Regions from separate parts of the Streptomyces sp. NPDC007264 genome, predicted to be linked through region 2. Evidence: riboswitches for the same ligand, from Rfam matches in the RefSeq annotation. Region 2 holds a riboswitch; each other region holds the start of a gene.
What was found. Region 2 has a riboswitch for cyclic di-AMP ahead of ACFYMU_RS20775 (transglycosylase family protein). Riboswitches for the same ligand answer to the same signal wherever they lie in the genome.
Positions count from the first base shown of each region.

Region 1: linked by a shared signal. The riboswitch ahead of ACFYMU_RS17955 (NlpC/P60 family protein) and the one ahead of ACFYMU_RS20775 (transglycosylase family protein) in region 2 are both predicted to bind cyclic di-AMP.
Region 3: linked by a shared signal. The riboswitch ahead of ACFYMU_RS15605 (peptidoglycan DD-metalloendopeptidase family protein) and the one ahead of ACFYMU_RS20775 (transglycosylase family protein) in region 2 are both predicted to bind cyclic di-AMP.

Region 1 is NZ_JBIAFD010000009.1:186,785-196,805, forward strand. It holds gene ACFYMU_RS17935 (TniB family NTP-binding protein) at 1-658, opposite strand, end outside; gene ACFYMU_RS17940 (hypothetical protein) at 670-1,014, shown strand; gene ACFYMU_RS17945 (hypothetical protein) at 1,264-1,434, shown strand; gene ACFYMU_RS17950 (TnsA-like heteromeric transposase endonuclease subunit) at 1,689-2,171, opposite strand; gene ACFYMU_RS17955 (NlpC/P60 family protein) at 2,703-3,899, opposite strand; cyclic di-AMP (ydaO/yuaA leader) riboswitch at 3,908-4,077, opposite strand; gene pcrA (DNA helicase PcrA) at 4,564-7,095, shown strand; gene ACFYMU_RS17965 (M23 family metallopeptidase) at 7,154-8,689, opposite strand; gene ACFYMU_RS17970 (esterase/lipase family protein) at 8,944-9,795, opposite strand.
Region 2 is NZ_JBIAFD010000011.1:197,342-207,362, reverse strand. It holds gene eno (phosphopyruvate hydratase) at 1-1,011, opposite strand, end outside; gene ACFYMU_RS20775 (transglycosylase family protein) at 1,266-1,961, opposite strand; cyclic di-AMP (ydaO/yuaA leader) riboswitch at 1,966-2,132, opposite strand; gene ACFYMU_RS20770 (transglycosylase family protein) at 2,330-3,325, opposite strand; gene ACFYMU_RS20765 (cytochrome P450) at 3,504-4,856, opposite strand; gene ACFYMU_RS20760 (nucleoside triphosphate pyrophosphohydrolase) at 5,010-6,032, opposite strand; gene ACFYMU_RS20755 (SurA N-terminal domain-containing protein) at 6,105-6,761, opposite strand; gene ACFYMU_RS20750 (glycoside hydrolase domain-containing protein) at 6,899-7,726, opposite strand; gene ACFYMU_RS20745 (protein kinase) at 7,892-9,373, opposite strand; gene ACFYMU_RS20740 (hypothetical protein) at 9,412-9,999, opposite strand.
Region 3 is NZ_JBIAFD010000008.1:45,907-55,927, reverse strand. It holds gene ACFYMU_RS15615 (tyrosine-protein phosphatase) at 1-402, opposite strand, end outside; gene ACFYMU_RS15610 (alpha-galactosidase) at 593-2,665, shown strand; cyclic di-AMP (ydaO/yuaA leader) riboswitch at 2,971-3,127, shown strand; gene ACFYMU_RS15605 (peptidoglycan DD-metalloendopeptidase family protein) at 3,132-3,986, shown strand; gene ACFYMU_RS15600 (SGNH/GDSL hydrolase family protein) at 4,237-5,022, shown strand; gene ACFYMU_RS15595 (MBL fold metallo-hydrolase) at 5,353-6,537, shown strand; gene ACFYMU_RS15590 (SMI1/KNR4 family protein) at 6,488-8,512, opposite strand; gene ACFYMU_RS15585 (amino acid permease) at 8,726-10,021, opposite strand, start outside.

The DNA.
Region 1 (10,021 bases), on a different contig from region 2:
CAAGGTGCCCGGCCGGTGCGCGTGCAGCCGTAGCGCTTCCTCCAGCGTCGCGACGAGCGACTGCCGAGCCGCCCGTTCTTCCGCGGTCTTGTGCCGGAACGGGCTGGTTGGGGATGAGGCTGTAGCGGCTGGCGATCTGTCCGCCGCGGCGTCCGGCGAACAGCCCGGTTCCCTCAACGTCGACGCCGGCCAGGACGAACGTCGCGGGGATGCGTTCGGAGAGGTACTTGATCTGGTCCGACGCCTCCGCACCGACCCGTGTGCCGATGTCGAGATTGTGCAGCTCGTCGATGAGGACGAGGCGGCAGCCGAGTGTGCAGAGCAGGTCGCAGACCCTGTTGGTGACTTCGACCTGGCTGTAGCGGGACGGCAGCGGCAGTCCGATGAACCGGGCGAACTCGATGGCCAGCATCTTCGGGGCCGCGGCCGGCGGGACCGTGACGTAGACGACCGGCAGGGCCTTCGGGGGGATCTCTCCCCGACGTCGCCCCAGTTGTTCGTAGTTCTTGCCCAGTTGGGTGATAGCGGTGGTCTTCCCGGTCCCGGCGAGACCGGAGACGATCAGTCCCCGGCGGGCCGAGTGCTGGTGCCGGTTGAGCAGGATGCGCTTGCGGCCGGTCGCTTCGGCATGGCGGATCGTCGGAGTCGAGACGATCACCAGCGGCCGACATGCGCAACGCGTCCGCCCACCCGGGCCGCATCGGCTCGGGCACCATCATCCGTGCCAGCAGCAGGGCGGCATCGACGGCCTTCGTGCCAGCCGGTCGAAGAACGGCCGCGCAGATCGTCCTCGACGCGACATCGGCAGCGATGGTCGATTCGACCCGGCCGGTCACCCCGTCGTCCAGGACAGCCAGCACGTCCAGCGGAGTGGTGTCGATCTGCACGATCTCGCCCGGCCGAGCCGCCATCGTCGGAGTGAACGGCGCCTCCGGCCGGCGGGCCAGCGACCGCCTGGTCGTGGCCGCATCGAAACTGTGCCGGCCCTCGGAAAGAACCTTGACCAGCCGGTAGAGAGTCGACCGAGGCGGGATGGGCACCACCCCCTCACCGTGACGTTCGGCCACCAGCCTTTCCGCCTGGCGCATCACTCGGCTCCGAGTGCCGGTCGACTTGTCCTCCTGATCGGCCAGCACCTCGACAAGGGCCTCCACCAGGCGTTCGTCGGCCCGCCCGGTACTTGGCATGGACAGTCGAGTGGCCCGCCGATCGACCAGACCCCAGACACCCGAGTCACGCCACCTCACCCTCATGCGGTGCAACGTGCGCTCCGAGACCGGTGTCCCCGAAGCGGTCAACTCGGCGGCCTTCGCGACGATCCGCTCGTTGATCGTGCGCCACTTCGGATCGAACTCCGGCTGGGGAGCCGTGCCCGGTGGTGAATCCGGAGGCACCCCGGTCTCGGTCTCGATCAGGTGGCGCTCGAAGAACTGAGCCTTGCGCACAGCAGGTTCAGGAACTGTGTCCAGCAATCCGAACGCCGGAAGCGCCGGGGTGTCCGGCTCGGAGTCGAGAAGCTCGAACCCGTTGGAGGCCATCAGGTGGCTGAACATCACCCACGATGGCGCCCCGCTGCTGTCGATCAGTCGGACCGTGGTTCCCGCGAGTCCGGCCACCGAATGGACCCGCCCATCGAAGCGAACGCGATCGCCAACGCGCAGAACCCCACGCGGGGGGACTTGCCTGCCTCATCGTTCCTCACTCCGGCTCACGAGGGTGCGGTCGCTCAGCGGGTAGGACAGGTCCGCAGTCAGCTGTCCGCACCACAGCAGGTGGAACACCACTGGGAGAACCTGGATGGGGTCGCCGACCGCTGCGGCCTGGGTCACCAGCGGTGCAGGGACGGCGAAGGCTGCGGTCACTGCCGCGTTCAGACCCGCCGACTCCCCATACCGGCGGTGGCGGTAGCCGGCCAGCCACCGCAGGTTCGCCGCCCGCACCGCGGGGATCTCCCCGGCCAGCCGGTAGGCCCAGCCCAGTTGTGAACACGCGAGGCGCATCGCGGCGAACGACGTGGCGGACCGGGCATCGACACGATCCTTCGGACGGCAGTCCAGCACCAGGCCCGTTCCGTCGTCCGCCCGTGCGAAGTAGTCCGGCGCGTGCGAGCGGCCACGGCCCGACGCCTCATCACGCCAGAACAACCAGAACGGCTGCGAAGCGAACCCCACGACCTGCGGATCAAGTCCAAGAGGATCGCGTGATCGCGCTCCAACCACGACTCGAACCCGACATGCCGCTCGGTCGCTGCCGCCCAGTACAGCCCGGGAAAGTGCCGCTGCCCTCGGTACGACGGGAAGTCCCGGACCGGAGCCGCCTTCTCGAAGGCCACCTCGGCCGCATGGTCCAGAGGCTTCCGTACCTCGACTCCGTGCGACAGCCAGGCCAGATCGAAATCCGACACCTGCGGCGGAGCGCCGCCCCTCAACGCTCGTAGCCCACCCATGAGCATGACCATCACGGATTCCGTGAGACAAGCCACCCAGAACGGGACGGAAGTCACCCCAGAGAGTGACAGCACTCTCGACGGCAGCCACCAAACCTGAGAACCGAGGCCGCCCAGCCCGGATTAATGAGACTCATCCAAGCTCAGCGAGACGGGACAGCCTTCGACTTCTTACTCTCGGTGATCTGTCGCCAACGACGAGCTGACGACAGATCACCGAGAATCCGACAGTTGTGGGGCGGCCTTGTACGCGGCCTCAGGCCGGCCGCACCACGCTGTGGATGATGGACGCGCCGGCGTAGTAGATGGACTCCTCGCGCACGTAAGCGCCCGGTTTGGGGGCGTGGATCATCATGCCGTTGCCGATGTAGATGCCGACGTGGCTGATGTCGTCGTAGAAGAAGATCAGATCACCGGGCCGGGCATCGGTGAGCGAGACCGTCGTGCCGGCGTTGACCTGGTCGTACGTCGTCCGCGGAAGCGTCACCCCGGCTGCCTTCCACGCGGCCTGGGTCAGGCCGGAGCAGTCGTAGGAGTCGGGCCCGGTCGCGCCCCACACGTACGGCTTGCCGATCTGCGCCCGGGCGAAGTCCAGCGCCTTCGCGGCCTTCGTCGCGTACGTGTCCGTGGACGTGGATCCCGTGGAAGTGGATCCGGTGGAGGTGGATCCGGTGGAGGTGGATCCCGTGGACGTGGAAGAGGACCCCGAGGTGCCGGTCGTCGTGCCCGAGGACGCCTGCTGCCGGGCCGCCTGCTGCCGTGCCAGCTCCTCCGCCTGACGCTGGGCCTCCTCCTGCTTCTTCTTCTCGATCGCGGCGAGCCGCGCCTTCTCCTCCGCGGTCAGGTCGGACAGCAGCTGCCGCGCGGTGGCGAGCTTCTTCTGGACGTCCGCCTTGGTCGTCCTGAGCTTCTCCTGCGACTCGGTGAGCGTCTGGAGGCTCTTGGTGGCCTCCCGCCGCTTCTGCATCGTCGTGGACTGCTCGGTGACGTACTCGTCGACCGCGTCCTTCTGGCGGCTGGTCAGCCGGCCCATCAGCTGGGTCTGGTCGAAGTAGTCCTGAGGCGAGTCGGCCAGCAGGAAGGTGGCCGTGTCGGGGGCCGCGGCCCCCGTGCGGTACTGCGCCGCGGCGAACGAACCCAGTTCGTCCCGCGCCTCGTTGAGCTTCTGGGTGCGCTTGGCGACGTCGTCGAGGAGCGTGTCGACGCGCTTGCGCTGCCTGGCCGTCTTCTCCTTGGCCGCGTTGTACGTGTCGGTGGCGGACTCGGCCTGGTGGTAGAGCTCGTCGACCTTCTTCTCGACCTCCTCGAGGCTCGGCCTGCCGTCGGTGGAGGGTGCGGCGTTCGCCGTCTGGGAGAGCAGGGCCACGGAGGTGAGGGCCGCCGTCGCGAGGACGGGAGTCCGTATGCCTGCGATACGCGTGCCCGAGGGGCGCGCCTTGCGGTGCGGCGCCATGGGAGGCGACTCCTTCCGTACACCGCCTACCGAGTTAGCTGTCGGGTTCGGGCGGGTGGTTCCGGAAGGTGTGCCCTACGGCCGTCCCCCGCGCGGCGGTCGGCCGATTCACCCCAAGGTCGGTTGGGTCCCCGGCTCCGGCTGCCCGCGGGCGCACCGGACTCGGCGGAGGCCGCGCGGCCCGGCGACCTTCGCCGGTGGGGGTCGTGCGGCCCGCCCGGAACCGTAGCCAACTGATGCGGCCCGTGTGAAGGTTGATGTGCGATATGCCCGATACATTTTCGTGACCTTGGTCGTGGGTGTGGTCTTCCTCGGTCAATGCGGAGGGGTCTGGGGGGTGTTGGCCGTTTCTCCCGGAGTCGGGTGGAGTCGGGCGGAGTCGGGCCGTGTGCCCGGTTCCCCGGGGCGCCGCTCGCGGCCGGTGTGCGGGCGGGAGGCTTCACGCCGTGGTGTCACCACCGGTCACGGCACGGCCCCGCACGGTGACACGGCTCGGGCGGGTGGCGGCGGAAGATCACCGGGCCCGGATCCGACCGGATCCGCATCCGCATCCGCATCCGGACCCGGACCCGGACCCGGACCCGGAGCCGGACCCGGATCCGACCGGACGGACTTCTCGGGGCGGCGACCGGTTGTCGGTGGGGCGGCCTAGACTCGGAGAGCGATGAGCAGCCTCTTTGACGACAGCTTCCTGGCGGACCTCAAGGGCACCCCGGCCCACGAGGAGGAGCCCCCGCCGCCCGACGACGATCACGGAGCGGAGCCGGTTCCGGACGATCTGTTCGGTGGGCGGTTCGACCTGCCGCCGGACCGCGACTCCCACTACCGCGACGGGGCGCCCCGCCCCGCCCTCGACGCGCAGGCGCTGATCGAGGGGCTGAACGAGAACCAGCGCGCGGCCGTCGTGCACGCCGGCTCCCCCCTGCTCATCGTGGCCGGCGCCGGTTCCGGCAAGACCCGCGTGCTCACCCACCGCATCGCGTATCTGCTGGCCCAGCGAGGCGTGCACCCCGGCCAGATCCTCGCGATCACCTTCACCAACAAGGCCGCGGGCGAGATGAAGGAGCGCGTCGAGCAGCTCGTCGGGCCGCGCGCCCACGCGATGTGGGTGATGACCTTCCACAGCGCCTGCGTGCGCATCCTGCGGCGGGAGAGCAAGAAGCTCGGCTTCACGTCCTCCTTCTCCATCTACGACGCCGCGGACAGCAAACGGCTGATGGCGCTGGTCTGCCGCGACCTGGACCTCGACCCCAAGCGTTTCCCGCCCAAGTCCTTCAGCGCCAAGATCTCCAATCTGAAGAACGAGCTGATCGACGAGGAGGACTTCGCCGCCGGGGCGGCTGGGGGCACCTCCCGCTCGAGCGGAGCCGAGAGTGGGGGAGGCTTCGAGAAGACCCTCGCCCAGGCGTACGCGCTCTACCAGTCACGGCTGCGCGAGGCGAACGCGCTCGACTTCGACGACCTGATCATGACCACGGTCAATCTGCTCCGCGCGTTCCCGGACGTCGCCGAGCACTACCGCCGCCGCTTCCGCCACGTGCTCGTCGACGAGTACCAGGACACGAACCACGCCCAGTACGCCCTGGTGCGCGAGCTCGTCGGCCCCGCGGGCGGCGGCCGGCCCGAGGACGTGCCGCCGGGCGAGGACGACCTGCGCCCCGCCGAGCTGTGCGTCGTCGGCGACGCCGACCAGTCGATCTACGCCTTCCGCGGCGCGACCATCCGCAACATCCTCCAGTTCGAGGAGGACTACCCGGACGCGACGACGATCCTCCTGGAGCAGAACTACCGCTCCACCCAGACGATCCTCAGCGCCGCCAACGCGGTCATCGAGCGCAACGAGTCCCGCCGCCCCAAGAACCTGTGGACCAACGCGGGCGCGGGCGCCCGGATCACCGGCTACGTGGCCGACACCGAGCACGACGAGGCCCAGTTCGTCGCCGACGAGATCGACCGCCTCACCGACCGGGGCGAGGCGCAGGCCGGCGACGTCGCCGTCTTCTACCGCACGAACGCCCAGTCCCGCGTCTTCGAAGAGGTCTTCATCCGCGTCGGCCTGCCCTACAAGGTCGTCGGCGGCGTCCGCTTCTACGAGCGCAAGGAGGTCCGGGACGTCCTGGCGTACCTGCGGGTGCTGGCGAACCCGGAGGACTCCGTCCCGCTGCGGCGGATCCTGAACGTGCCGAAGCGAGGGATCGGCGAGCGCGCCGAGGCGATGATCGACGCCCTCGCCCAGCGGGAGAAGGTCAGCTTCCCGCAGGCGCTGCGCCGCGTGGACGAGGCGTACGGCATGGCCGCGCGCTCGACGAACGCGGTCAAGCGGTTCAACGCGCTGATGGAGGACCTGCGGACGATCGTGGAGTCGGGCGCCGGACCGGCCACCGTCCTCGAGGCGGTCCTCGAACGCACCGGCTACCTGGCGGAGTTGCAGGCGTCGACCGATCCCCAGGACGAGACCCGCATCGAGAACCTCCAGGAACTCGCCGCCGTGGCACTGGAGTTCGAGCAGGAGCGCGGGGAAGGCGAGCCGGGCACGCTCTCCGACTTCCTGGAGCAGGTCGCCCTGGTCGCCGACTCCGACCAGATCCCCGACGAGGAGGACGGCCACGGCGTCATCACGCTGATGACCCTCCACACCGCCAAGGGCCTGGAGTTCCCGGTGGTCTTCCTGACCGGCATGGAGGACGGCGTCTTCCCGCACATGCGCGCGCTGGGCCAGACCAAGGAACTGGAGGAGGAGCGGCGCCTGGCGTACGTCGGCATCACCCGTGCCCGGGAGCGGCTGTATCTCACGCGGTCGGCCCTGCGCAGCGCCTGGGGGCAGCCCTCGTACAATCCGCCCTCGCGCTTCCTGGAGGAGATCCCGGACCAGCACGTGGAGTGGAAGCGCACCGGCGCCCCCTCCACCCCCGTCCCGGCGGGGCCGCTCTCCGGTGTGGCGGCGTCGCTGTCGTCGACCCGGTCACGGTCCTCGGCCGCGGGTGCGGCCGGTTTCGCCACCCGACGGGCAGGCGGCGCGACGGAGAAGCCGGTGATCTCCCTGGCGGTCGGCGACCGCGTCACGCACGACCAGTTCGGGCTGGGCACGGTGGTCGGGGTGAAGGGCACGGGAGGGAACGCGGAGGCGACGATCGACTTCGGCGACACGAAGCCGAAGCGGCTGCTGCTGCGGTACGCGCCGGTGGAGAAGCTGTAGGTCCCGGTCCTGCTCGGTGCTGGGCCGCGCCGGTCGGCGGGGCCCGCCGAGGAGTCGGTCAGGTCGGGTCCAGGCCGTGGCTGCGCAGCCAGGGCAGCGGGTCTATCGCGGCACCTCCGCCCGGCCGTACCTCGAAGTGCAGGTGCGGCCCGGTCGAGTTGCCGGAGTTGCCGGAGTATGCGATGGGCTGGCCGGCCTTGACTACGGAGCCCGACGGGACCCGGTAGCTGGAGAGGTGGCAGTACCACGTCTCCGTGCCGTCCTTCGCGGTCACGATCAGCATGTTGCCGTAGGCGCTGTTCCACTGGGTGCGGACGGTGCCGTCGGTGGCGGCCATCACGGTCGTGCCGTACGACACCGGGAAGTCGATGCCGGTGTGCACGGACATCCAGTTGACGCCTGCCTGCCCGAAGTAGGCGCTGAGCCCCCTCTGCAGGACCGGCAGCGCGAACTTGGGACGCAGCCGCTCTTTGCGGGCGGCCTCTTCCGCCGCCTTCCTCTTCTCGGCCACCTGCTGGGCCTTGAGGTCGATACGTTCCTGCGTGCGACTCGCCCGGTCCGCGAAGTCGTGCGCGCCCGCGGACAGGCCCTCGAGCTGGGAGTCCAGCTTGTTGTTGACGGCGGACGGTTTCACCGCGGTCGCGTCGGACGCGCTGGCCGTGGTCTCCTTGCCGTCGTCCCCGCCCACGTCGACGGTCGCGGCGGCGATGCCGGCGACCCCCATCACACACATCGAGGGCACGGCGACCGTCAGCAGCGCGGAACGCTTCGCCGGGCTGCGGCGCCGGGAACGGTTCGCGGACCGGGAGGCGGACCGCGGGGCCGGGACGAAGGCGACCTCTTCCTGGTCCTCCAGCAGGAGGGACGCCTCGGCGGACGCTTCGTGACCGGGATCCGGCTCGTCGTCCGAAGCGGCGGCGTGCTCGTACGGGACCTGCTCGGAGGAGTCGAAGGAGCCGAAGGACTCGAAAGATTCGAAGGACTCGAAGGAATCGGGGGATTCAGGGGCGTCCGCGGGGTGCTGATGCCGCGCCTCGTGCTCGGCGGCGTCGGCCGAGTTCCACTGCGTGGCGTCGTACGCGCCCGTGTCGAAGGAGTGCGTGCCCCATTCCCACTGCTGGGTCTGCTCCGGCTGTCGGCCGGCCTCGAGCCAGGCGTGTGCGTCCCACTGACCGGTGGCGTCGGGGGCCGCGGCCTGCGCGGGGATGCCGGCGAGCTGCTGATAGCCGGCCGCCCAGGCGGTCGTGTCATGGGACCCGGTGTCGTACGCGGCGTAGTGCTGGGCGGCGTACGGGTCGTAGGCCATCGTCTGGTGGCTGCCCGTGCCGAGAGTGGCGTCACCGCCGGTGGACCACTGGGTGGCGTCGTACGCGCCGGTCGGGCCGCTGCCCGGGAGGTCGCCGAAGAGGGGGTCGGCCGCGAAGGCGGCGGCCGTCGGGCCGCCGGTGCCGAAAGCGCCCGTGGAGAGGTCGGTGTAGGTCGTGAACTCACCGTGGTGGCCGTCCTGGAAGCCGTACGGCGCGTAGTGCGTCGAGGCGGCATCGGAGGCCGGAGCCGGGGGGCTTGCGGTCCCCGACGGGTGACGGTCGTCCACCAACTTCTCTTTCGCCTCGACAACAGGGGCTGCCAGAGCAGTGCGGCGACTGTACCCGGCGGTACGCGGGCGCGACAATCTTCGGCAGGTTTCCCGTCAGTAGGAAACGGGCATTCGGCTGTGTTTCGGCGGTCCTGGGCGCGACCTTGGCTCTTTGTTCGATGAATGTTCGAGGGTGTGCGGGCGTCCTGGAGGTGCCGGGAGGGCGTCGGGCGGGGCGGTGGCGGGCCTTGCCGGCGGAGTGCGCCGCGGCGTCACGCCACCGTCAGGGCCTCGGTGGTGGCTCCCGGCTGCTCGAGGTCGAGGGCCTGCCGTATCCCGGCGGCGACCGCCGGGTGCACCAGCAGGGCGAGGTGGCCGATGCCGCTGACCCGCACGTTCTGCGTCAGCAGGTCCGGGTGCTCGACGCAGGCGGACTCCAGCGGGTCCATCAGGGGATCCAGATCGCTCCAGAAGCTCACGATGTGGGTGCGGCAGCCGGGGGCCGGCTGGCGCAACTCCTCGATCACCGGGGAGCCCGGACGCATCTGACGGACGATCGGGTGGGCGTTCGCGAGCGGCGCGACACGGGTGCCGGAGTGGGGCGTGCCCAGCGTGACGAGCTTGCGGACGCGGAGGTCCCCGCCGAGGCTCTGCACGTAGTAGCGGGCGATCAGCCCGCCCAGGCTGTGTCCGACGATGTCCACCTGCGGCTGCCCGGTGCGTTCGCACAGCTCTTCGATATGCCGTCCCAGTAGTCGGGCCGCGGTCCGGATGTCGCAGGTCAGCGGTGAGTAGTTGAGCGACTCGATGTGCTGGCGGCCGTGCTGGGCGAGATTACGGCGCAGCAGGACGAAGACGGAGCGGTTGTCGATGAACCCGTGGAGCAGCACGACCGGCGGCTTGGCTCCGCTGGGCAGCGGGGCGGCGGTGCCCTGTGGGAGGAGGGCCGGGGTGGAGGGGCGCTCCTGGGCGATTCCCGACGGGTAGAGGAGCAGGTGTCCGGCCAGGATCGCCAGCTCGAGGGCGGTCGCCTTCAGCAGATCCATGGAAAGTCCGGCCAGTCTGCCGGGGAACAGGCGCTGGCAGAGCGGAAGAATGGGCTGTACCGCCCCAGTGACCTTCATGGCCGACCTCCCGTCGGCGCACCGAGGACGCCTCTGTCCCCCGTGAGCCCTTGCGGAAAGCCGCGGTGGTGCCGGCCTGCGGGGCTGGTGCCGCGGGTCGGCGCTCATCGCGGATGCGGTGTGTGGGCGCCTGTGACGCGACGGGAGCCTTGTCGTCATGATGACGTCGTCCCTGGCGTCGTTGTGGCTCGATCCCCGTCCTCCTCGTACGGGTCCTGATCCCGCA
Region 2 (10,021 bases):
CTTGACGAGCAGGGCGTTGGCGGTGCCCTCCTCGATGCCGCGGGCCAGGCGCTCGGGGTTGGTGACGAACAGGTCGTCGCCGACGAGCTGGACCTTGTCGCCGAGCCTGTCGGTGATGACCTTCCAGCCGGCCCAGTCGTCCTCGAACAGCGGGTCCTCGATGGAGACCAGCGGGTAGGCCGCCACGAGCTCCTCGTAGTACTCCGTCATCTCGGCGGCGGAGCGCTCCTTGCCCTCGAAGAGGTACTTGCCGTCCTTGTAGAACTCGGAGGCGGCGACGTCGAGGGCGAGGGCGATCTGCTGGCCGGGGGCGTAGCCGGCCTCCTTGATCGCCTCCAGGATGAGGTCGAGGGCCTCGCGGTTGGAGCCGAGGTTCGGGGCGAAGCCGCCCTCGTCGCCCAGGCCGGTGGACAGACCCTTGTTCTTCAGCACCTTCTTGAGGGTGTGGTAGACCTCGGCGCCCCAGCGCAGGGCCTCGGAGAAGGACTCCGCACCGATCGGGGCGATCATGAACTCCTGGATGTCCACGTTGGAGTCGGCGTGCGAGCCGCCGTTCAGGATGTTCATCATCGGCACCGGCAGCAGGTGCGCGTTCGGGCCGCCCAGGTAGCGGAACAGCGGCAGGTCGCTGGCCTCGGAGGCGGCGTGGGCGACGGCGAGGGAGACACCGAGGATGGCGTTGGCGCCGAGGGAGCCCTTGTTGTCGGTGGCGTCCAGGTCGAACATCGCCTGGTCGATCAGGCGCTGCTCCGTGGCGTCGTAGCCGACCAGCTCCGGGCCGATCTGCTCGATGACCGCGAGCACGGCCTTCTCGACGCCCTTGCCCTGGTAGCGGTTCGGGTCGCCGTCGCGCAGCTCGATGGCCTCGAAGGCCCCGGTGGAGGCGCCGGACGGGACGGCGGCACGACCCGTGCTGCCGTCGTCGAGGCCGACCTCGACCTCGACCGTGGGGTTGCCTCGGGAGTCCAGGATTTCCCGGGCTACGACGACGTCGATGGACGGCACGAGCATCTCCTTCGTGGATGTGACGCTGAGGGTGCGGGGCACCTTGCGACTAGAGACTAACCGTCCCCGGGATGCCGGAAGCCGACCGACCGTCCCGTGGACAGAGTGACGGTACACATTGTTCCTGCACTGAACAAAGGGCCTGGGGAAAGAGGCGGCGAACATCACGGGACGCGCAGGAAAAAAGCCCCGCTCCGGAGCGTTCGGGGGAAAACGCACCGGAGCGGGGAGCCTGTGGGGCGGGGGCCGCCCTCACACCGTCACTTCAGGTGCAGCCGCTGGCCCGGGAAGATGAGGTCGGCGTCCTTGACGACGCCCTTGTTCAGCTGGAACAGCTTCTGCCAGCCGCCCTTGACGTCGTGCTCGGCGGCGATGCCGCTGAGGGTGTCGCCCTTGACGACGGTGTACTCGCCGTCGCCCTTCGCGACCTTCGCGACCTTCGAGGCGGCCGGGGCGGCGGCCTTCGGAGCGGCCTTCGGGGCGGCCGGGCGCGCGGCCGACCGGGAGGACTGCTGCTGCGCGGCGGGGCGGGGCGCGGCCTTGGCGGCACTCGACGAGCCGCCGGTCACGGCGCCGCCGTAGGGAGTGCTGGACAGGCCCCTGCCGCAGACCGGCCAGGCGCCCTTGCCCTGGCCCGCGAGGACCTTCTCGGCGATGGCTATCTGCTGCGCCTTGGTGGCCAGGTCGGCACGCGAGGCGTAGGCGGTGCCGCCGAACGCGGCCCAGGTCGAGTTGGTGAACTGCAGGCCGCCGTAGAAGCCGTTGCCGGTGTTGATGGACCAGTTGCCGCCGGACTCGCACCGGGCGACGGCGTCCCACTCGGCGGCGGTGGCGGCCGAGGCGTTGCCGGCCGCGAGCAGCGGGGCGGCGATGGCGGCGCCGGTGACTCCGGCGAGCGCGATGACACGGGTGGCTTTGGACGGGCGGCGGTGCTTGCCGTTGCCGGAACACAGCATGGTTCGTTCCCCTCACCGACGCCTGCGAGGTGAGCTGTCGGGTTCGGGCCGGTTGAGTTGCCCGGCCGCGCTTGTCAGGGCGCGCGGCTTCACCCCAAGCCGTCCCCGGTCAACGTCCGGGCACGGCACTTACCTTGGGTCCCCCGCTCCTGCCTACGGCGCTTGACGCGACGACTGTTCCCGTGCGGCCACTGGCAGGATTAGGCGTGGCGGCCGTCGGAGCCCGCTGTGGCGAGCGGCATGACCGTAAGCAGTCGATCCACCGAATTTCAAAGCTGATCAGGGCGAGTGAGACCCATCTCTCACTTTCACCAAACAGGACATATCACATGAAGTGGGGCGTGAACTGTCGTCGAGACGACGGCAGTTCAGGACCGCCCAGCGGTCGCGTCGGCATCGAGCGCAAGGCTCTGACCGGGGAGGATGAGGTCGGGATCGATGCCGACCGTCTGCTTGTTCGCGTCGTACAGCGCCCTCCACCCGCCCGTGAGGTCGAGCGAGTCGGCAATGCCCGCGAGACTGTCCCCGGGGCGAACGGTGTACGAGTCGTCGTCCGCGTCCCGCGGGTCGGACGAGTCGCGCGAGGCATGCCGGCCCGCCGCATCGCCGGTACGGCCGTCCAGGGCGCCCTCGTCGGCACTGTCCCCGCGATGACGGCCCACGCCCGGGTCCTCGGATTCCTCGCTCTCCGAAGCGGCCCCACTCTGCCCGGACTTGTCCGAGTCATCGCCCTTCGTCGTATTGGCGAGCGAGTCATCGGAATCGCCTGATTCAGCCGCATTCGCCGCACTCTTTCCGGAATCGGTGAGCGAGGCTCCGGAAGGGGACGAAGAGGGAGAGGAGGGAGAAGAGGGGTAAGTCGGAGAAGAACCCTTCGATACGGATGTGCCGGACGACTCGGACAGACCGGAGTCGGCAGCGGAGTCCGCCGCCGAACCGCCGCCGGAGGCATCGCCGGCCACCCCGGTGTCGACGCGGGCGGAGGCCGTGTCCTTGTCCAGGCCCGAGAGCAGACCGCAGCCCGGCCACACCGAGACGCCCCGGTCGGCGAGGATCTTCTCGGCGACGGCGATCTGCTGCGAGCGGCTGGCCTGGTCGGGGCGCGGGGCGTAGTCCAGACCGCCGTACGCGTCCCAGTCGCCCTGCGACAACTGAAGTCCGCCGAAGCGGCCGTTGCCGGTGTCGGCGCTCCAGGATCCGCCGCTCTCGCACTCCGCGACCCGGTCCCAGGTCGTGCCGCTGGCCGCGCTCGCACCGGTGGCGCCGAGGAGCGGGATGGCGATCGCTGATCCGGTCACTCCCGCCGCGACGAGGAGAGCCGGAGCCTGGCGGGGGCGACGGTGACGACCGGTCCCGGAGAGCATGCGGTTGCCTTTCACGTGACAGCAGTGACCAACGCGGCGGCCGTGGCGCACCGCCGTGTTGCTGCGTGAACGTATCGGCACTCGAACGCCTGTCACAAGTCAATGCAGCGCAGATCACGTGAAGATCACAGAGTTGAGGGAATGTCAGCTTCCCGCGGTCCTCGGTCTTTTGGCCGTGTCACCGGGAGCGGCCGCCCGCAGGGCCGTGGCCGGTGCCGGGCACGGGGGCGAACTCCACGGGGAGCGTGCGCAGTCCGCGCATGATGAGCCCGCCCCGCCAGCGCAGATCGCCCGGATCCACGGCGAGTCGGAGGTCCGGGAGGCGGGTGAGGAGCGTCGCGAGCGCGGTCTGTCCCTCCAGACGCGCGAGGGGCGCGCCGAGGCAGTAGTGGATGCCGTGCCCGTATCCGAGGTGCTGGTTGTCGCGGCGGGAGAGGTCGAGGGCGTCGGGGTCGGCGAACCGCTCCGGATCCCGGTCCGCGGCGGCCAGGACGACGAGGACGGGGTCGCCGGGGGCGATGTGCTGCCCTCCGATGGTGACCGGCTGCGTGGCGAACCGCCACGTCGCCATCTCCACCGGGCCGTCGTAGCGCAGGAGTTCCTCCACACCGGTGGCGAGGAGGTCCCGCTCGTGACGGGCCAGGGACGCCTGGAGGCGGGCCCGCTGCCCGGGGTGGGTGAGGAGGGCGTACGTCCCGTTGCCGATGAGGTTGACGGTGGTCTCGAACCCGGCGAACAGCAGGATGAACGCCATGGCGGCGGCCTCGTTCTCGGTGAGGTGCTCGCCGTGGTCGGAGGCGCGGATGAGCCCGGAGATGAGGTCCTCACCGGGCTCCGGAGTGCCGGGCAGGGCCTCGCGTTTGCGGTGGATGAGGTCCGCGAGGTATCCGCGCATCTTCTTGACGGAGCGTGCGACCCCGCCCCGCGGGCCTTTGCCGTGCCCGCGGGGGTCCGGGGGCGCGTCCCCGGGAAGATGCAGCATCATTCCCGCCCAGTCCCGGAAGTCGTCCTGGTCCTCGCCGGGCACGCCGAGCAGGTCGCAGATGGCGTAGATGGGGAGCGGGAAGGCGAACTCGCGGATGAGGTCGGCGTGTCCGCGGCCCGAGAAGCCGTCGATGAGCCGGTCGGCCAGTTCCTGCACACGGGGCGCGAACTCGGCGACGCGCCGGGGGGTGAACGCCTTGGAGACGAGCCGGCGCAGCCGGGTGTGGTCCGGCGGGTCGATGTTGAGCAGGTGCGTCATCAGCTCGGCCTTGCGCTCACCCGGGATGCCGGTCCTGCCCCGGGCGTGGACGGGCTCGTCGTGGTGCGCCGGGTTCTTGCTGAGCCGCTGGTCGGCGAGGGCCTGCCGGGCATCGGCGTATCGGGTGACCAGCCAGGCCTCCACGCCGCTGGGCAGCCTGGTCCGGTGCACGGGGGCGTGCTCGCGGAGCCAGGCGTAGGAGGGATACGGGTCGGCCGCGAACTCCCAGGTGAAGAGTCCGGGGTCCGGGCCATGGGTGGGGGCGGGCGGCTGGGGCTGGGTGGTCACACCTCGACGGTATCCGGCGGGCCGGACCGCACGGCCCACGGGTCACCGCCCCCGCCCCCGGCCTCGCCGGGCGGGCGGGTGCGGACTGCCGCACGGTCGGGGCGACCAGGGCCCCCGGCCCCTGGGAACTCCGGCCGCCGGCCGCGGCGATGCTCAGCCCCCGCTCTCCACCGCCCGGATGGCGTCCCGGTAGGCCCGCCCTGCCGCCCGGAGGGCCGCCTCCGGGTCCACGCCCTCCGTCTCCGCGCGCACCGCGAGGGCGAGCAGCTCGTAGCCGATCCCCTCGCCCCGGGGAAGCGGGACGTCGAGGCCCGCCGTCCGCACCCGTGAGGCGAGCTTCGCCGCCAGGGCGAGTCCCGGCTGGCCCAGGGGGATGCCCTCCGTCACGGATGTGCGCTGCTTCTCCACCGCCTTGGTGCGCAGCCAGTGCTCCTTGACCTCTTCCGGCGTCGTCGCGGTCTCGTCGCCGAACACGTGCGGGTGACGGTGGATCAGCTTGGCGACGATGCCGCCCGCCACGTCGTCGACGGAGAAGGGGGCGTCCGGGTCCTCCTCGGCTATCCGGGCGTGGAAGACGACCTGGAGCAGGACGTCTCCCAGCTCCTCGCGCAGTTCGTCGCGGTCGCCCTCCTCAATGGCCTCGACCAGCTCGTACGCCTCCTCGATGCCGTACTTGGCCAGGCCCTCGTGGGTCTGCCGCGACGACCAGGGGCACTCGGCGCGGATGCGGTCCATGACCTGCACGAGGTCGAGGAGGCGGGCGCCCGGCAGGTCGTAGGACGCGGGGAGCAGCTCCAGCTCCGGCATCCGCACCCGTCCCGAGCCCGCCAGCCCGGCCAGGCCGTCGGTGAGGCGGGGCTCGCCCTCGCCGGTCGCGACCACGACCACGGTGCGACCGCCGGCGCAGGCGTCGACCAGCTCCCGCGCGGTCGGGGCGGTCTCCTCGACGGTGATGCCCGCCTCGCGCAGATAGGGCAGCTGGGGGTGCGCGCCGTCCGCGCACAGGACCCGGTCGGCACCGTGCAGCGCCTGCCAGGCGGGCCAGGACAGCAGGCCGGGCGCGACCCGGTGGCTGGTGGTGAGCAGGACGACACGACCGGGGGCGACGTCGGGTGCGGGGGCGGCGGAGGCGGAGGTTCCGTACGAACCTTCGCCGTGCGGGCTGCTTGCGTTCACCCTTCGAACGTAACCCACGTCACCGACAGACCCACGGTCGTCCACAGGCCCGGCCCGAGCGCCGGGCGCGCGTCACGCCGTCTGCGGCGGCGTCTCCGCCCCCGTGACCTGCTTGACCCACGGCGTCTTCGCGTCCACCCGGGTGCTCTTCTCCACGTCCCACGTGCCGTAGCGCGGGTTCAGGTCGATGCGGAGCTGCTTCGACGCCTCGGACATCGCCTTCCAGAAGGCGGCCTTGCCGTCGGTCGTGTTCATGTCGGCGCCGAGCGCGGCGGCGAGCTTCTGCGCCTCGACCTCGGTGCGCAGGCTGTCGTCGATGCGCTCGGGAGCCACCCCGTACTGCTGCAGCCAGGCCGACTGCAGCGCCTTCGCGCCGCCCGCCTGCTGCTCCAGGGTCGTCCGCATCCGCTGCACGTCCTGAGGAGTGGCGCGCACGCCCGCGTTCCTGGCGGCACGGTCCAGCACCCGGTCGAGGACCAGGCTGTGCAGCGTGTCCCGGGTGAGGGTGCCCGTCCGGGCGAGCGTCTGCTGGTACTGGGTGTCGTCCGGGGCCGCGGCGCGCTGAGCCGCGCGCACCTCGTTCACCCGGCTCTCCAGCTGTGTGACCGTGATCCGCTGTCCCCCGACGACGGCTGCGGCGCCCGGATGCGGCGCGCCACCGCAGGCGCTGAGGAGAGGGACCGCGGCCAGAGCGGCGCTGAGGGCGATCGCGGTGCGACGGCGGTGCAAGGTAGCCTCCCCAGGAGATTGTGCGACGGTGCACAAAGTCTTGCGATGATCGATAGTAGGCAGTGAACAGGCTCCGGCCAACCCATTCGGCCAACGATTCGCCCGGGCATCCGGCACCGTCCGCACCCGCCCCGCTGTCAGCCGGTGATGGCCACCGGCCCGTCCCAGGCGTCCCGGTCCACCGTGATCGTGTAACCGCCGCGCGTCTCCTTGCTGTTGACCAGGTACTGGTGGCCGCGGCTGTGGTCCGTGTACTGGCCGGAGCCGAACGGCCAGTCCGTGGTGGTGGTGTACGTCTTGTCCCACAGGGCGTACCAGAGGTTGCCCGGCAGATCGGTGCGGTCGGTCGCGGTGGCGACGGCCTTGGCGCTGGAGCTCGCGAAGCCGTAGAAGCCGGCGCGGTACGTCTTGGCGCGCAGGCCCTTGTCGAAGGCGCGCACGTAGGTGAGCACGGCGTCGTTGCACGCCTTGTCGGTGATGTCGTACGGCTCCATGTCGAGGTAGATCGGGCTGCCCGCCTTCATGCCGAGCGCCGACGCCTTGGCCACGGCGTCGGAGGCGTCGCTCGCGCCGAGCGAGGCGGCGGTGGAGGCCGTCAGCTTCTCGGGGTTGGAGCTCGTCTGGCAGGGCGGCTGCGCGCCGACGTAGATCGGGATGAGCTTCCAGCCGATGGAGCTGACCGACTTCACCCAGGACGCGGTCAGGTTGGGCTGGTTGCAGCCGCGGTTCTTGCCGCCCACGTACACGGCGGCGGCCCCGTAGAACCCGGTGTGCCACGCCTTCATCGCGGCCTGCGACGGCGCGGTGCAGGTGTCGAACGCGCGCCCGGTGAAGGTGCGCTGGGCGGGCCATGTCGTGGCCGCCATCGACGTCTGCGCGGCGACCCCGGCCCCGGCGACCACGGCGGCCCCGGTCACGGCCCACGCGATGTATCTGCGCTTCCTGGACAGCCGATGGCTCGACATGAAGGCCCCACCCCTGGTTGTGCGATGTCGGTGTTGTGCGATGCCGGTCGATGACTCGAACGAACGCAACGTGACGGACGTCGGGTCCGCGCGTGGAAAAGGTAATCCCTCCGGGCGCACAAGATTCCTTCAGGGCACCGTAAGAGCGGGTGCCCCGTGCGCCTGTCAGCCGCGCACCTGCCCCAGCCACTGCAGGGTCCGGCGGATGTCCCCGGCCAGCGGATGGCCGGGCCCCCGCAGTCGCTCCACGTCGTGCAGGAGCCGTACGAGGGTCTCGTGGGCGGCCGCGCGGTCGCCGAGGGCGAGGAGCAGGTGCCCGATGCGACGGCGGACGTCGTGCGCGAGTTCGGGATCGCCCGCGACGTACTGGTTCTCGTAGTACGGCAGCAGCGAGCGGTACTCGGCGAGCGCCGCAGCGGGTTCGCCGAGCTGCTCCAGGCACTGCGCGGCGTCGTAGCGGAAGCGCAGGGCCTGGGGGTCGGCCTGGCCCGCCTCGGTGGCGCGTTCGTCGGCGAGGCGGCGCAGTTCGGGCAGGGCGCGCCGGTACTGGCCGTCGTCCATGAGGGTGGCCGCGTACTGCTTGCGCAGGGTGCGGACGACCGGCGAGTGCTCGCCGTGCTGGGCCGCAGCCGCCGGGAGGATCGCACCGAGAATGTCGACGGCCTGGGTGATGCGGCCCTGGCCGAGAAGGCGCTTGACCTCCTCGACGGCGCCCGCGACATCGGGTTTCTCGACCGCGGGTGCCGGCTGCGGCTGGGGCGCCGGGGTACGGGCGCGGTCCGGCCACGGCGCGTGCGGGCGGAGGAAGGGGCGCGTGGGGTCGAGGGGGGCACCCGTGGGCATGCCGCGCGCCGGAAGGAGCGGGAGCAGGTGCTCGTACGTCTCCTGCGCGGAGGACGGGCGGTGCTGCGGGTCCTTGGCGAGCAGGCTCAGGACGAGCGATTCGAGCACCTCGGGCACTTCGGGGCGCAGCCGGCGGACCGGTACCGGCGGTTCGTAGAGATGGCGGTGCAGCACCCCGAGCGCGGTGGAACCGCTGAAGGGCACGTCCCCGCTGAGGAGTTCGTGCATGAGGACACCGAGCGCGTACAGGTCCGTGTAGGGGCCGACCGCGCCGCCCATCGCCTGCTCGGGCGCCATGTAGGCGGGCGAGCCGATGGGGGAGCCGGTGTGGGTGAGACGGGTCGTGTCCGAGTCCATCACCGAGGCCACACCGAGGTCGAGGACGGTGACCGTGCCGTCCTGCTTGACCATCACGTTCCGGGGCTTCAGGTCGCGGTGGATGATCGGCACGGCGTGCACGGCGGAGAGCACCGCGCACAGTTGCGCGGCCACGGCCACGACCCACTGCCAGGGGTACGGGTCGTGCTCGGCCAGATGGTCGGCGAGGTCGGCCCCGTCGACGTACTGCATGACGAGGTAGAGCTCCTCGCCCTCGCTGCCCGCGTCGTGCACGGTCACCAGGCCGGGGTGGTCGACCTGCGCGGTGACCCGGCACTCCCGCACGAAACGGCGGCGCAGTTCGTCCGCTTCCTGGCCCGCGACCTTGTCGGGGCGCAGCAGCTTGACGGCCACGCGCCGGTCCAGGCGGCGGTCGTACGCCGTCCAGACCTGGCCCATGCCGCCCTGGCCGATGAGCGTGGACAGTTCGTAACGGCCGGCGACGATGCGTCCGGTCGCCACGCTCACCTGCCGTCCTCGTGCTTGCGCAGGTAGTCGCTGAGTTCATCGAGCTCGGCCCGCACCTGGTCGATGCGCGCGGGCGCGGGACGCTGCGGCTGCGGGGGCTGCGGCTGCGGCTGCGGCTGCGGCTGCGGCTGCGGCGGCGGCGGCGCGGGGGTGTACGGGGACGGCGGCGTCTGCGAGTGCGTCACCCCGTACGGGGCGGCGGGCGGATAGCCGTAGCCCGACTGGTAGCCGGTGGCGTGCGGCGCGGGGCCGATGGGCGGCAGGGCTCGGTGGTGGCGTATGTCGAAGACCAGGAACCACGCGCAGCTGATCGCGCCGAGGAGGAGGATGGCGGCCAGCGCCACGTCGCTGCGGGGGTCGGTCTCCGGGACGGCGCCGATGACGGCGAAGCCCACGATGGCCACCGGCAGACTGACCCAGGCCAGGAGCCAGTCCCACCATTTGCCGCGCATCACGGCGATCCGGAACAGCGGGACGCAGGCGAGCAGTCCACAGGTGAGGAATCCGGCGAGGGCGAACAGCACGCGCAGGGTGATGACCGTGCCCGTACTGCGGGTGCGCGGCGCCGCGCCGTGGCCGTACATGACTGCTCCTGGAACCGGGTGA
Region 3 (10,021 bases), on a different contig from region 2:
CTCCTTGATGATCGTGCGGTACGAGACGATCATGCGCCGGGCGGCCCTGCCGTCCGAGAGGAGCTCGCGCAACTGGTCCAGGTCCCCGTCGCGGACCATCTTCCAGAACTCGGCGCCGTCCGCCGGATCGGACAGCGGGAGGTTGACGTTCCGCACACCCGGCAGGTCGACGTCGGGCCCCTCCAGCTTCTTGTCCGCCGCGTTGCGGAAGTCGAAGACCGTGTGCAGGCCGAGGGAGGCCAGGAACGTGGCGTCCTTCTCCGTCGCGTGCGCGAGGTGGCCGCTGCGGAAGAGCACCCCCTGCCGCACACGCCGTCCGTCCACGGTCGGCAGACCGCCCACGTCACGGAAGTTGCGCACTCCGGCCAGCTCCGGCTCGGTCGACGGGACCTGCTGCGTCACGTGGGGCTCCTCCCAGCCGTCCGCCGGCGCTGCTCGCCGGCGGGCCCTTCGACGATACGACATGGGTTCATCAGGCAATCATTGATGATCCGACGCCGCAGCGAACCTGGACCGAAGCGTTGCCGACGGGCCGCTCCATCTCCGATGATGTTGAGACCTGATCGCACCTGTTCGGATATGTGGGGGCTCGATGTTGGAGATCGGCGCGGACGACCGTACCTGGCTGCTGTCGGGGCCCACGAGCAGTTACGGCCTCCGGGTCGCCGGCCACGGTGAACTGCTGCATCTGCACTGGGGCCCGCGGATCGCCCTCGCCGACGCCGAGGCCCTTGCCGCGCTGCCCGCACCGCCGTACCGGCCCTTCGAGTCCCCGCTCGACGGCCACGAGGAGTACCCGGTCGAGGGCGGTCCCCGCTTCGCCCGCCCCGCCCTGTCGGTCCGCACCGACGAGCGCCGGGGCACCGAGTGGGCCTTCGAGGGGTACGAGGCGGACGGCGGGGAACTGCGGCTGCGGTTCACCGACGCCGGGCTCGTGATCACCCTCCACTACCGCATGCGCGGGGACGTGGTCGAGCGCTGGGTGACCCTGGCCAACACGGGCCCCGGCCCCGTCGAACTCCTGCGTGCCGACTCCGCGACCTGGACCCTGCCCGAGCGGGACGGCTGGCGGCTGTCGCAGCTGCACGGCCGCTGGGCGGCCGAGTCCCGGCTCGTGCGCTCGCCCCTCACCTACGGCGAGAAGGTCATCGGCAGCCGGCGCGGCCACACCGGGCATCAGCACCTGCCGTGGGTCGCGCTCGACGTGGACGCGACCGAGGAGCACGGCGAGGTCTACGGCTGCGCGCTCGCCTGGTCCGGCACCTGGCGGATCGCGGTGGCCCAACTCCCGGACGCACGCGTCCAGATCACCGGCGGTGCCGGGTACGACGACTCCGGACTGCTGCGGCTGGCCGCGGGGGAGACGTTCGTCGCTCCGGTCTTCGAGGGACTGTGGAGCGACGGTGGTCTCGGCGGTGCGAGCCGCGCCTGGCACGCGTACCAGCGGGCGTACGTCATCCCGGACGCGGACCGGGACCGGCCGGTGCTCTACAACTCCTGGGAGGCCACCGGGTTCGACATCTCCGAGGAGCAGCAGCGGGCGCTCGCACGACGGGCGGCGGCCATGGGCGTCGAGCTGTTCGTGGTCGACGACGGCTGGTTCGGCGCCCGCACCGGCGATCGGGCGGGACTCGGCGACTGGAGCCCCAACCCCGACCGCTTCCCGTCCGGCCTCACGCCTCTGGCCGACCACGTGCACGCCCTCGGGATGCAGTTCGGCATCTGGGTGGAGCCCGAGATGGTCAATCCGGACAGCGACCTCTACCGCGCACACCCCGACTGGGTACAGCATCAAAAGGGGCGAAACAGGACAGAATTCCGCAATCAGCTCGTACTGAATCTCGCCCGCGACGATGTCCAGGAGTATCTCTGGCGGCAGCTCGACGGGCTGCTCTCCAGTGCCCCGATCGACTACGTGAAGTGGGACTTCAACCGCTGCTTCACCGATGCCGGCTGGCCCGGCGACCCGTATCCGCAACGCCTGTGGGTCGACCATGTGCGCGCCCTGTACGCCCTGGTGGACCGCTTGCGGGCGGCGCACCCCACGGTCGCCTTCGAGTCCTGCTCCGGCGGCGGCGGACGCGTGGACCTCGGGGTCATGAGCCGCACGGACCAGGTGTGGACCTCCGACAACACCGACCCGCTCGACCGGCTCGCCATCCAGCACGGCTTCAGTCAGATCCATCCGGCCCGGGTCATGGCCGCCTGGGTCACCGACAGCCCGAACACGCAGCTCAACGGGCGGGTCAGCGCGCTGCGTCTCCGGTTCGTGAGTGCCATGGCCGGGGTGCTCGGCGTCGGCGGCGACCTCACGAAGTGGAGCGAGTCGGAGCTGGCCGAGGCGCGGGACTGGGTCGGTCTCTACCGGCAGATCCGTCCCGTCGTCCAGCACGGCGATCTGTACCGGCTGAGGCCTCCCGCGGGCGGGCTGAGCGCGGTCCAGTACGTGCTCGGGGACGAGACGGTGGTCCTCGCCTGGCTCCAGGCGCAGCACTACGGCGAGCCGGTCGCTCCGCTGCGGTTGCGCGGACTTGACCCGGAAGCACGGTACGAATGCCGCGAAACGGGCGAAGTGTATCGAGGTGCGGTGCTGCTGCATCACGGACTGCGGACCGCCCTGCGGGGTGACCTCGATGCGACGGTTATCCGACTGTGTCGCGTCTGAGTGTTCTGTCCGAATTGATGCCTTCATTCCAACTCCGCCTGGAATGAGGCGCCCTGAAATTGCGATACGTGAGCAGCGTCATATTTGTGACGTTCCGCTGTCGCCATGTTCACGTAATTGTGGCGTCTTTTCGGGGCGATTGAGAATGTCTCCGCATCTCGTATCGACACAGGGTCACCGGTAATTTCCGCATGGATCAAGAGAAATGGGCCAATGGGGAAACCGGATGGTTGTCCCCATGCGTCCGGGTCGCTTACGTTCCCCTCGATCCGGGTGGAACGCCGAATCCTGCCGCCGCCCGGCGCTTACACCCTCTACCCGTGCCCGGCAGGAGCGGGGGACCCACAGGCAAGACGCCTGTTCCGGTCTCCGGAACGGCTAGGGGTAAAGCCGCGCACTGCCGCGACCGGACATCTCCAGTCCGCACCCGACAGCTCACCTCGCAGGCGCCGGAGAGGAATTCGACATGCCTGCAAAAGGCAAGCACCGCCGTCCCAAGCCCCGTCGCCTCATGCGTTCCATGGCCTTTGTCGGAACCGGTGGCGCCGCCCTCGCGCTGCCGTTGCTGGGGGCCACCGACGCGCATGCCGCCGCCCCCGCGGCAACCGTCTCCGGCAAGGCCGTGGCCGCGGCTCCGGTAGCGAAGAAGGCCGCCGTCAAGGCGGTCGCCGTCAAGACCTACACGGTGAAGCCCGGCGACTGCCTGTCCGCGATCGCCGCGGACCAGCACGTCGCCGGTGGCTGGAAGAAGCTCTACCAGGACAACCGCACGGTCATCGGCTCCGACCCGTCGCTGATCCACCCCGGCCAGAAGCTGGCGCTGGGCGCCGCCGCGGCCGCACCGTCACCCGCGAAGGCCCAGACCTCCGCGGCCACGACGACGGCGGCTCCCAAGGCCGCGACCGCCGCCACCGGCTACAGCATGCCGGTCCTGGGCGTCGCCATCGGCACCAAGTACCACGTCGCGGGCAGCATGTGGTCGAGCGGCTACCACACCGGCATCGACTTCGCCGTCCCGACCGGCAGCAGCCTCAAGGCCGTGGGCGCCGGCACCGTGGCCTCCGCGGGCTGGGGCGGCGCGTACGGCAACCAGGTCGTCGTCAGGCTCGCCGACGGCTACTACGCGCAGTACGCCCACCTGTCGAAGCTGTCCGTCTCCGCCGGCCAGACCGTGGCCGGCGGCCAGCAGGTCGGCCTCTCCGGCGCCACCGGCAACGTCACCGGACCGCACCTCCACTTCGAGATCCGCACGACCCCGAACTACGGCTCGGACGTGGACCCGGTCGCCTACCTGCGCTCGCACGGCGTGTCCATCGGCTGACCCGCAACGGCCCGCCGGACCCGAAGGCCGGACCCCTCGTTCCCCGGGGGGCCGGCCTTCAGCCGTGTCCCGTGCGCAGGACGGCCCTTGCTCCGGCGGGTCGCTCAACAACCGTACGCAGAGGCTTGTTCCGCATGCGCCCCGTGGTCTTTCTCACCGCCCGTCAACCCCTTCCTACGGTCGCGTAGCTCACATCGGAGGTGAATCATGAGCCGATGTGGCAGACGATTCGAAGAATGACAGCAGATCAGTGATCGGGTCGTACGTGGCGGTGGGGGACAGCTTCACCGAGGGCGTCGGCGACCCCGGACCCGACGGGCAGTTCGTCGGCTGGGCGGACCGGTTCGCCGTCCTCCTCGCCGACCGGCGGCCGGAAGGCGACTTCGAGTACACGAACCTCGCGGTACGCGGCAAGCTGCTCGACCAGATCGTCGCGGACCAGGTGCCGAAAGCCGTCCGACTCGCCCCGGACCTCGTCTCCTTCTGCGCCGGGGGCAACGACATCATCCGCCCCGGCACCGACCCCGACGACGTCGCCGAGCGCTTCGAGCGCGCCGTCGCCGATCTCGCCTCCGCCGTCGGCACCGTCATGGTGACCACCGGCTTCGACACGCGCGGCGTGCCCGTGCTCAAGCATCTGCGCGGGAAGATCGCCACCTACAACGGGCACGTCCGGGCGATCGCCGACCGGTACGGCTGCCCGGTCCTCGACCTGTGGTCGCTCAGGACGGTCCAGGACCGGCGCGCCTGGGACGACGACCGCCTCCACCTCTCGGCCGAGGGGCACACCCGGGTCGCCCTGAGAGCGGGCCAGGTCCTCGGTGTCGAGGTGCCCGCCGACCCCGACCAGCCGTGGCCGCCGCTGCCCCCGCGCGGCACGCTCGAGGTGCGGCGCGACGACATCCACTGGGCGCGTGAGCACCTGGTCCCGTGGATCGGGCGCCGGCTGCGCGGGGAGTCCTCCGGCGACCGCGTCGTGGCGAAGGGCACCCTGTCCCCGGACGACATCAAGTCGAGGATCGCGCAGGCGGTCTGACCGCGACGGCAACCGGCAGGTACGGCCCGGGCCACGCGCCCGGGCCGTCCGCGCCGCCCCACCACCGAACGGGAACGGCCCCGTACCCCCCCCGCACGGCGGCCACGCACCGGGTGCCCCCGCTTCGTGAGCACCCGGGGTCGGCGGGGCGGGCGCCTCGCCGGGGCGAGGGCCTTGCCGCACCCGCGCCGCGAACACCGCTCCCGGATGCGGAAGAAGAACGTGCGGCGAGGGGTTGGAGAGACATGGGCGCGCTGTGACACGGCCCGCCCGGTGCTGCCACAGGGCCGCCCGTACGGGACGCCCGACCCGACTCCAACTGGAGGTGCCGTGACCGGTTTCCGTTCCCTGAGCTCCGGGCTCCGCGCGCTGCGGCCCGTCGCGTTCGGCGTGGACCCGAGCGGGGAACGCCTGGAGCGGATCCGCAGATCGCCGCATTTCGCGAACGGCGCCTTCGTGAACCCTGAAGGCACCCGGATCCGGCCGTCCGGCAATTCCGCGGTGGAGCTGGCGAAGGTCTACTTCCGCAAGGAGGACCGTCTCCGGCGCGCTCCGGCCGGCACCGTCCCCGTGCACCCGACCACGTACGCCGACCTGGCCCGCCCCCCGGCGAGCGGGTTGCGGGTGACATGGATGGGGCACTCCAGCGTGCTCGCCGAGATCGACGGACACCGGGTGCTCTTCGACCCGGTGTGGGGCGACCGTTGTTCCCCCTTCGACTTCCTGGGCCCCAAGCGGCTGCACCCGGTGCCCCTGCCCGTGGCCGCGCTCGGCCCGGTCGACGTGGTCGTCATCTCCCACGACCACTACGACCACCTCGACCTGCCCACCATCAGGGCCCTGGCGGACACGGACACCGTGTTCGCGATACCGCTGGGCGTCGGCGGTCACCTGGAGCACTGGGGCGTGGCCGCGGACCGGCTCCGCGAGCTGGACTGGCACGAGTCGACGAAGGTCGGCGGCATCACCCTGACGGCCACGCCCGCCCGCCACTTCTGCGGCCGCGGGCTGCGCAACGGACAGCACACGCTGTGGGCGTCGTGGTCCGTGGCCGGCGAGGAGCACCGCATCTACCACAGTGGCGACACCGGCTACTTCGACGGCTTCGAGGACATCGGTGCCGCACACGGTCCGTTCGACGCCACGATGATCCAGATCGGGGCGTACTCGGAGTTCTGGCCGGACATCCACATGACCCCCGAGGAGGGCGTGCGCGCCCACCTCGACCTCCAGGGCGGACAGCCGCACGGCGTGATGCTCCCGATCCACTGGGGCACCTTCAACCTGGCGCCGCACCCGTGGGCGGAGCCGGGGGAGTGGACGACGGACGCAGCCGGAGCCGTCGGACAGGCGGTCGCCGTGCCTGTCCCGGGCCAGCCCTTCGAGCCCACCGGCGACCTTCCCACGCACCCCTGGTGGCGGGATGTGTCCCTGCCGCTGAACCGCACGTGGCCCGCTCCGGAGATCAGCCCGGGGGCGTCCCGTGACGACCTCGACCTGGTGGGCGAGGGCTGACCCCGGAGGAGCCGGTGCCCCGACAGGCAACGTTCACCCCGTCGGGCGAGCGTTGCCTGTCACAGCACTGGCCGGTGGGTGCTCCGTCCATGCGGATCACCATGTAGGTCTCGCCGTCCTTCGGCGGCCGCGTCCAGGAACGGGTGGTGAACGTGTGCAGCCGCCCGTTCAGGATCGCGTGACGGGGCAGGGAGGCACCGAACTCCCTGGTCACCGCTTCCAGCAGTGACTGTTCCGTCTGGGCGCCGGTGTCCCGGCCACCGAGGAACCGGACCGGGTCCAGCGCCCGCGGTATCTCGCCGCTGGGGCGGATCTCTCCGTCCGCGTAGGTGAAGGCGTACTGCTCGACACCGTCCTGCGCCACCGAGAGGTGGAAGAACGGCTGCCCGGCCGACGTCCTCAGGCCGCTCCACACCACCACCGCGCGGGTACCCGCGCTGGCGGCCGCAGCCGGGGAGACGAACCGCCGCCGGTCGAACGGGGCGGGATCGCCGTCGAAGGCGAAACTCCAGCCGGTGCCGGCCCGGCCGACCGCCATGAGAGCCCTGTCGTCGTAGGACGAGAACTCCTTCTGGTGGTGCGGCGAGCTGCGGCGTGCCTCCCGGAAGGTCATGGGCTCGTTCAGCACGGTGCCGTCGCCGTCCGCGAGACGGCCGGGCAGTTCCTCCGGCTCCACACCCTCCACCAGGACGAACCGGTAGGAGGGGCGGTTGTCGCCCGGTTCCGGCTCCGCGAGCCACGCCAGGTCGTCCGGGTCGATCCCGGCCGTCGGCCCCGGTGTCTCACCCGCCTGGCCGCCCCTCGGCGTGGACAGCAGTTCGCGCCCCCGCTCCGGGGTCAGCAGCGGCCCGAGCACCGGGTCGGCCACCCACCCCAGCGGTGCCAGGTGGTCCGGTCCCAGCGGCTCCCACAAGGGCACGGCGTTCACCAGCGTCCGCCATGCCCCGTCGGTGTCTCCCCACCGCGCCAGCTCCCGCGCCCGCTCGACCGCCTTCCCGAACGGTCCGGCCGCGGTGTACCGGTACGTGCCGCTGCGCACCTCGTCCAGCGTCGCACAGGCCAGTGACACCAAGTCGTCGCCGGCGCCCCGAAGAGGGAACCTCAGCGTGGAATCGTCCCGGTACGAGTGCGCCGCGTGCTCGGCGACCTGCGGCGGCAGCAGATCGGGCGCGTACCGCGGGTCCGTCACCAAGCCCTCGAAGGACCCCTTCGAGGTCTGTCCGAGGAGGTGGCGTATCTGGTCACCCAGCCCGGCGGCCCGTGGTCTGCCGTACTCCTCGGCCTGCTCCAGCGCTTTCGCGGCCCGCTCCCAGCCGCCGCGCAGCGCCTCCAGCCGGGCCTCCTCGACCAGGGCGTCCAGCTTGCGCGTCGTGTCGTTGACGAATGCCGGCTCCTCCTCGCTCCGATGCGCCCGCAGGCTGTGGAACTCCCGGTACATCTCCCGCATGAACTCGAGGAAGCTCGCATGCCGCTCGGGTGGCGCGGCCCGCCAGCTCGCCCACGTGTACACGGCCCACTCACCGGCCTCGTCCACGTCCCCGGGATCCAACAGAACGTGGGTGATGTCGGACTCCACGTCGAGTTGCAGCCCGCGCCTCCAGATGCCCGCCTCCCGCCGTTCCTCGGGCCCGGCGTCCTCGTCCAGATACTCCTCGAACATCTCCGCGAGTCCCGACTCGTCGTCGTGCCAACGCGCGTCCCCGGTCCCAGCCAGCAGCCACACGAACTCGCCCGCGTGCCGCCACCCGTCGCTGGCTTTGAGGAACTCCCGGTACGACGGGGGCATCCGCAGGCCCAGACGCTCTTCCATGGCTGCGATCCGCTCCTCGGTCGCGGGCGGGAAACCGAGCCACCGCGCCCGTCGAGCGGCCTCGTCGTCCTCGCACCGCGCCTCGCCGTCCGGCAGGGCGTCCGCCCACTCCCCGCTCCACCTGAGCAGGAAAGGCCGCCAGTCGAATGCCGTGGTGTGCGTCATGCGTCCGATGCTGCCACCCGCCACTGACATCGATACGCGTAGGCGGCCTCCGGCAGTCGGGGCTCTGCCGCTGACCGGCGCCCCACCGGGCGGGCCGCGCACCGCCCCTCCGTGTGGCCCGCCCGACGACCGTTGCCGCGTGTGCGGGGTCGTCGGGCGGCAGGCGTCGGGCGGCAGGCGTCGGGGCGGCCGTGCCGCTCGCCGGTCGCGCCGTCAGAACTCGAGTTCGTGCTCGATGGCGGCCAGTTCCTCCGGAGTGCCCTGGACCTTCGGACCGGTGAACCACTTGCGGGCGGACAGCAGCCACCAGACGCCGGCGAAGCCGAGGACCAGGAGGACGGCGATCGGGGTGTAGTTGAAGGTCTTCGCCGTGATCGGGCTGGTCGTCGGCAGCATGAACAGCACGGTGATGAACAGGGTCCAGACGACGGCGACGGCACCGATCGGCCTGCTCCAGCGGCCGAGGTGCCAGGGGCCGCGCTCGAAGCGGTCGCCCTGTAGCAGGCGCAGGAACACGGGCATCACATAGGCGATGTACAGGCCGATGACGGCGATCGAGGTGACCGCCGCGTACGCGGTGGCGTTCCACAGATAGGGGAGACCCAGCAGGAAGGCACCGCCCGCGGCCAGCCACACCGCGTTGGTCGGGGTCTTGGTGCGCTTGTTGATGCGGTGCCACACCTCCGAGCCGGGCAGTGCGCCGTCCCGGGAGAACGCGTAGACCATGCGTGAGTTGGCGGTGACCGAGGACATGCCGCAGAAGAACTGGGCGCCGATCGCGATGAGCAGCAGCAGCTTGCCGCCGGTCGCGCCCACCGCGTCGATGAAGATCTGCGCCGGGGGCACGCCGGTCGCGCTGCCCAACTCGCCGTCGTAGTCCTGGATCGCGAACGTGATGCCGATCAGCAGGATCCAGCCGGCGACCAGGGACACCAGGATCGACATCACGATGCCGCGCGGCCCGGACCTGGCGGCGTCGTGCGTCTCCTCGGTCATGTGCGCGGAGGCGTCGTAGCCGGTGAAGGTGTACTGCGCCAGGAGCAGGCCGAGCAGACCGACGTACAGCCCCGAGTGCCAGCCGGTGTTGTTCACGAAGTGGGTGAACACGAAGTCCGCGGACTGGTGTTTGGACGGTACGACGACGAGGGTGCCCACGATGACCAGCACGCCCAGGACGTGCCACCACACGCTGACGTTGCCGAGCAGGGAGACCAGTTTCACCCCGAAGGTGTTCAGCAGGCCGTGTGCCGCGAGCACCAGCGCGAACAGGGTGATGGTGTGCCCGGGGGTCGCCGAGAACCCGAACTGCAGGTCCAGCAGCGCGTTGAGGAAGAACGCCGCGCCGAAGTCGATGCCCGCGGTCACCGCCACTTGGCCGAGGAAGTTGAACCAGCCGGTGAACCAGGACCAGGCCGGCCCGTGGGACGGGGCGAGCTTGGCGGCCCAGTAGTACAGGCCGCCCGCGGTGGGGTAGCTGGAACAGACCTCGGCCATGGCCAGGCCGACGAA